One region of the Paenibacillus sp. FSL L8-0663 genome, then DNA from elsewhere that is predicted to be linked to it. Evidence: riboswitches for the same ligand, from Rfam matches in the RefSeq annotation. Region 1 holds a riboswitch; the other holds the start of a gene.
What was found. Region 1 has a riboswitch for glycine ahead of sdaAB (L-serine ammonia-lyase, iron-sulfur-dependent subunit beta). Riboswitches for the same ligand answer to the same signal wherever they lie in the genome.
Positions count from the first base shown of each region.

Region 1 (3,417 bases):
CGCCAAAGCCATGTCCGCTGCGGCAAGCGCAGTCACGGCTCCCAGGCCGTTGCGCACGATGCACGGAATCTCCACGAGTCCGGCGACGGGGTCGCAAATCAGGCCGAGCGTGTTCTTAAGAGCGAGGCCCACGGCGTGAACAGCCTGTTCAGGCGTACCACCGCGTAGCTCGACCATAGCGCCAGCGGCCATCCCGATAGCTGAGCCAATCTCAGCCTGACAGCCTCCCTCCGCGCCAGAAATGAAGGAGTTGTTGGCGATCACGTAGCCAATGGCTCCAGCGGCGAATAGGCCGTTCACCATATGCTCATCATCCCAGCCGAACCGTTCCTGCGCACTGATGAACACACCAGGGATAACCCCACATGAGCCTGCGGTAGGAGTGGCGACAATGCGACCCATGGATGCATTAACCTCCGACACGGAGAGGGCATAAGCCATGGCGAGCGCGGAGGCATCACCGGAGCAGGTCTCCCCTGACCGCAGATACTCGGCCAGGCGCTTGCCGTCGCCGCCCGTCAATCCACTGCGGGATACGGTGTCTTGTGTCTGACCGCGATGAACGGCTTCCTTCATGATTTCATAATAATCAGACATTTGGCGAAAGATTTCTTCCTCCGTTGTATTCGTTTCTTGTACCTGCTCTTGAATCATCAAGCGGCCAATCGTGGTGGATTCTTCAGCGCATAAAGCGCTGATCTCATGCAGATGGCTAAACCGCATCGGATTCAGCTCCTTTTTTCAAATTAATCATCTTAATTTCATACATATGAGGTAAAGAACGCAGTTCCGCAATCAGTTCAGCTGGAGCAGAACTGTCCGTTTCAATGGCGGTGAGTGCTTCACCATCCCGGCCTTTGCGATCTACGTGCATATAGGCAATGTTAATGTGGGCCGCGCCCAGCGCTGAAGTTATTGCGCCCAATGTACCGGGCTTATCCGAGTGGAGAAGCACCAGCGTAGGCAGCTCCCCGGTCAGATTGACCCGGAATTCGTTGAGTTGCTGGACATGGATGCTGCCGCCGCCGATGGAGGAGCCCAGCAGTGTGCGCTGATCCTCGCCCTTCCACAACTCGAAACGGACGGTGTTCGGATGAGGAGCGGGGAGTCCACTGACGGCGAATTCCACGGTCATCCCGGCTTGCTCGGCCCATTGCTCGGCATCTGGAATCCGGTGATCGTCCGTATCGTAATTAAGCAGTCCTGCGATGAGCGCCAGATCCGTACCGTGTCCTTTATACGTATCGGCAAAGGAGCCGTACAGTGTCATACGGGCACGGTCAGGCTGCGCCCCGAGCCAGTGCCGGGCAACGCGTGCGAGTCGCACCGCGCCTGCGGTGTGTGAACTGGAAGGTCCGGTCATGGCCGGGCCGATAATAGAAAATACATCTTTGAAACGCATGGTGTGGCCCCCTGTATGTTCTAATACCATACTATATGGTATTTCCGCGTCTTTGCGCGGTTATGACGGTTCCTAATGCTGACGCACAATGTGAGCACAAAAAAGGACAGGATAAGGAAGTTTCCCTTATCTCTGTCCTCGTTACCTGAGAGTTTCGTGCGGTGTTCTTACCGCCTTACCCCTTGGGTGGCTTGCGCTCTCTCCAGAGTTGCGTCAGATGACGATACATGGACCTGAGAGATTATCCGCCAGCCGGGTGCTGGCGTCTTGCTCCTTCGGTGCCGCCAGAGTGTAAGCCTCCTGGACAGACTCTCCCGTCATCTTCATTCGCGTATACCGTTCTACATGTCTTTCTTAGCGTAATGTATGACGTGCTCGGTGTCAATCACAGGGTTCAATTTTTACATAAACGAGGATTTTGCAAAAATCCAATAAGCGACTTCCAATGAACAATATATAGATCGAAATGGCCTAGTTCGTCTAGATATTGCGCTTTGGAGCGACTGGAATCGAATTTTGCAAAATCCTGAAACAGGTGCATTTCCAATAAAAAAGATTAAAGTTTACATAATTATGGATGAAATCAGGAAGGAATTAGAAGATTGGCGGCTAATCTGATAGAGGACAAGTACATTTATGGAAATCATAGGAGGGATATTGACGTATGGTAAAAGGCTTGCGGTTAACAGGTTCACGCTTAAAAGGGATGCTGCATCTAGCAGCGATCGCATCACTGCTGATCGGGATCTTCGTTCCATTCGGTCAGGTCAAGGCAGAGGGAGCATTGACAGTAGCCGAAGCACTTCAGGGCCAAAGCAGTGGAGGTACGGTGACGGTGGAAGGCTACATCGTCGGACATGCTACCGGATCGAAAACGGCTAACTTTTCTTCTCCGTTCGCGAATGATTTTAACGTACTGATTGCCGACCAGGCAAATGAACGTAATACGTCTAATCTATTGGATGTACAGCTGACTTCAGCGTACAGAGGGCAATATGGGCTATCAGGCCATCCTGAGCTGATCGGCAGCAAAATTCGTGTGACGGGTACACTCGGCGCCTACAATAATTTTGGTGGAGTCAAAAGCCCGAGCGCTGTTGAACTGGTGAGCGGAAGCGAGCCGGGGGAACCAGGTGAACCTGGCGAACCTGAACCTGGCAACCCGGGTCAACCCGGTACTACACTGCCGGATGGAAAAGGCAAAAAGGTGCTGTTCGATAATACGCACGCACAGACCGCTGGTGCAGCAGATTGGGTCATTGAAGGCGCCTTCTCCGACTTTGCCAATGGACTGCGTAATGTAGGCTTTACGGTAGACCAATTGAATCGTCCCATTCCTTTTACTTATGGAGAGCAGGCCATAACATATGACAAGTTGCGCCAATATGATGTGTTCATTATTGGTGAAGCGAATGTTGCCTTTAAGGCATCCGAGCAGGCTGCCCTGCTGCAATACGTGAATAACGGGGGGAGCGTCTTCTTCATCTCCGATCATTATAATGCGGACCGTAACAAAAACCGTTGGGATTCCTCCGAAGTTATGAATGGCTACCGTCGTGGAGCCTATACTAATCCAGCCAAAGGCATGACTGCAGAAGAGGCTGCATCACCGGCGATGCAAGGATTAACAAGCTCCGATTGGCTGGCGACCAACTTTGGCGTTCGTTTCCGTTATAATGCGCTTGGTGACGTGAATGCTACCGACATTGTAGCCGCAGATCAATCTTTCGGCATTACCAAGGGTGTGCGCTCGATTGCGATGCATGCAGGATCTACGCTGGCTATTATTGATCCTACCAAAGCTAAAGGCATTGCTTATATCCCTTCAGGCACGAAAAAATGGGGGAATGCTGTAGATCAGGGAGTTTATAACGGCGGGGGCCGTGCGGAAGGACCTTATGCCGCTATCTCCAAGGTAGGTCAAGGCAAGGCAGCGTTTATCGGTGATTCTTCCCCTGTAGAAGATGCTACACCGAAATATGTGCGTGAGGAAAATGGACAGTCGAAGAAGACAT
Region 1 covers NZ_JBBOYM010000001.1:423,598-427,014, forward strand. The annotation lists gene sdaAA (L-serine ammonia-lyase, iron-sulfur-dependent, subunit alpha) at 1-723, opposite strand, end outside; gene sdaAB (L-serine ammonia-lyase, iron-sulfur-dependent subunit beta) at 713-1,402, opposite strand; glycine riboswitch at 1,614-1,729, opposite strand; gene MKY75_RS01895 (DUF6359 domain-containing protein) at 2,067-3,417, shown strand, end outside.

Region 2 (3,417 bases), 3.9 Mb from region 1:
ACGAGCATCGCGAAACGATTTTATATGCCGGAACGATTGCTCTTAACGGAACACTGCAAATGGGCTACTTCGGGGATTGGGCTTCGCATACGATTGAACATGCATTATCTGCTGTATATGATATTCCTCATGCTGGCGGTCTGGCGATCCTATTCCCCAACTGGATGAGACATACGGTGGATCAGGATGCTGCACGCATGAAACGGCTGATGCTCAGTATGTTTGACTTAGACACCGTAGGTAAAACAGATAGAGAAATCGCCTTGGAAGGTATTGACCGTCTTAGTGCATTCTGGACAAGTCTCGGTGCCCCTTCCACCCTGGCCGATTACAATATTAATGATGAGCAATTGGAAAAAATCGCAAACATTGCAGCCCGTGAAATGGAATACGGAGGCTTCGGTAACTATAAAAAGCTTAATCAAGGAGATATTTTAGCTATTTTGCGCGCATCGTTATAACATTTAAAAAGGGAGTGTCCTCAAGCCTGTGATGGCTGAGGGCACTCCCTTTTGGAATTTATGAATTAACCGTTTGTCCCTTTTCTTCTACTTGAATAGCTGCCCCTACACTGGCACCTGCAAGAATGCCCTTTTTCTTATTAGGATACAGAGAATCCATATAGGTTCGGGTTTCTGCAACTACGATTCCCGATAAGCCAAGCAGTGCAATCAGATTCGGGAAAGCCATCATTGCGTTAAAGATATCTGCCAGCAGCCAAATGGCTTCCAACTTGATGAACGCACCTCCTGCCACAAGTGCGATGAACAAATAACGGTATGGTTTAATCCATTTGACACCCAGTAAATATTCAACACAACGTTCCCCGTAGTAATTCCAGCCCAGTATCGTTGTGAATGCAAATAAAATAAGGCTAATCGTCACGAGTTCTGCACCAGCCGGAAAGGCACTGGAAAACGCATGCTGGGTCATCAGACCTCCATCGTCATTTCCACTCCATATTCCCGTAACCAGCAACGTAAATCCCGTCAGATTACAAATAATCATCGTATCGATAAATACGCCTGTCATGGATATCAACCCTTGTTCTGCAGGCCATTTCGTCTTAGCAGCAGCTGCTGCAATTGGCGCACTTCCCAAACCGGCTTCATTAGCAAAAATACCTCTGGCAACTCCACTTCGCATCGCCAACATAATCGTCGCTCCGGCAAATCCACCCGTTGCAGATGTGGTCGAGAAGGCCCCTTGTAATACTAAAGCAATCGCATGAGGAAGCTCTCCTGCAAACTTAATGAGTACAATTAAGCAAACTACGATATAGAGCCCCGACATGAATGGAACAATCTTTGTGGATACCTTGGCAATACTTTTGAGTCCTCCAATCGTAACAACAGCAGTTAACACGGAAATAATGATCGCTGTAACTACCGTTGGCACTCCAAAGCTACTTTCCGTCGAAGAAACGATAGCCTTTACTTGCGGAAAAGTACCGATTCCAAATAGGGCTACAAGAACACCAGAAAAGGCAAACAACATCGCCAGCGGCTTGAAACGGCGGCCAAGTCCGTTTTCAATATAATACATCGGACCACCCGAAAATTGTCCGTTCCGGTCTTTAACACGGTATTTAACGGATAATAATCCTTCCGCATATTTGGTTGCCATCCCGAAAAAAGCTGCAACCAGCATCCAGAATAATGAACCGGGCCCACCCAGCTTGATCGCTGTCGCCACGCCAACAATACTTCCTGTACCTACAGTAGCTGCCAGTGCCGTACTCAATGCACCGAAGCTGCTTACATCTCCGCTACCTTCGTCCGGCGCTTTACCAATTAGCTTGAGCGCCAAAGGCAATCGAATAACCTGAAGCAGCTTCAAGCGGATCGTTAGCCACAACCCCGTGCCCATCACGAGAATAAGAAGCGGCGCTCCCCATATCCAGCTGTCAATCGTTTCTAACACATGTACCAAATTCATTTTCAACCCGCTCCTCCAACATATTAGAAAACAAAAAAGAGTCAAATCAGCTGATTCGACTCCTGGAGAGGTTAAAGGCACGAAAAAATACAACCATCTTGTGCAGGTTTCTACCTCTAATAGCTCATAAAAAAGCCTAGGGTATTCCCTGTCACAGGTTATTCGCGTCTCTGTCCTTTTGCCTGAGAGTTTAAGCAGATGTTCTCTGCGGTGCACCTTCGGCGCCCAATTAAGGGTCTCTCCAGAGTTCTGTCCGTTTACGGTCCCCGCTTGTGGCTGTAACCAGCCTAAGCACCTGAGAGTTTTGCCCCTTCGGTCGGAACCTTCGTTCCATCTCCCGCAAACATCAACCAGACATATGAAATTTTTATTCATTATACAGAAAACTTTCAGCTTATTACAAGTGAAAAGTTTGTGAAGCCCTCTGAAATATTATTATTGAGTCTATCAAAAAAGCGGGTACAGCAGATCGCATCCTTAGGATGTCCTCTGCTATACCCGCCCGAGATGATATGGAATTACAATTCTTCACCATTGGTTGCTATCACATTTTTATACCAATTAAAAGAGTCTTTTTTGGAGCGTTTGAGCGTTCCGTTACCGTCATCATCCAGATCAACGTAAATAAATCCGTAGCGCTTGGACATTTCGGAAGTAGACATGCTCACAAGGTCGATAGGGCCCCAGCTGGTGTAACCAATCAGATCAACACCGTCGGCAATCGCTTCCTTCATTTGGGCAATATGCTGACGCAAGTAATCAATGCGATATGTGTCATGCACAGAGCCATCTTCCTCCACCTTATCATATGCACCCAAGCCATTTTCCACGATGAACAGAGGCTTTTGATAGCGATCATAAAACGTATTCAGTGTAACACGCAGGCCGATCGGATCGATCTGCCATCCCCAGTCGGAGGACTGCAGATACGGATTTTTCACGCCGCCAATCAGGTTTCCTGCTGCTTTCTCGCCTTCTGGACCTGCCGATACGGTCAAGGTCATGTAGTAGCTAAATGAGATAAAATCAACTGTATTATTTTTCAAAATTTCGTCATCGCCGGGTTCTGTCTGGATCACAATATTATTTTCTTCAAAATAACGATTCATATAGTTGGAATATTCCCCACGGGCATGCACATCCGTAAAGAATAGGTTCATCTGATTTTCATGCTGGGCTTTCAGTATATCCGCTGGGTTACACGTATGTGGATAGCTTTCTATACGTGCCAACATACAGCCGATCTGAGCACCCGGGATGATCTCATGTCCCCGTTTGGTTGCCAGTGCACTAGCTACAAATTGATGATGCAATGCTTGATATATCGCTTGCTGTTTGTTTTCTACACGGTCAATAACCACACCGCCACCGGTGAACGGACTCATGGTCATTACATTGATTTCATTAAAGGTCAGCCAGTATTTTACTTTATCCTTATAGCGTGTAAACACCGTTTCGGCATAATTGACGTAATGCTGT
Region 2 covers NZ_JBBOYM010000001.1:4,346,357-4,349,773, forward strand. The annotation lists gene MKY75_RS19100 (iron-containing alcohol dehydrogenase) at 1-461, shown strand, start outside; gene MKY75_RS19105 (alanine/glycine:cation symporter family protein) at 520-1,938, opposite strand; glycine riboswitch at 2,099-2,193, opposite strand; glycine riboswitch at 2,202-2,288, opposite strand; gene MKY75_RS19110 (glycoside hydrolase family 1 protein) at 2,457-3,417, opposite strand, start outside.
Region 2: linked by a shared signal. The riboswitch ahead of MKY75_RS19105 (alanine/glycine:cation symporter family protein) and the one ahead of sdaAB (L-serine ammonia-lyase, iron-sulfur-dependent subunit beta) in region 1 are both predicted to bind glycine.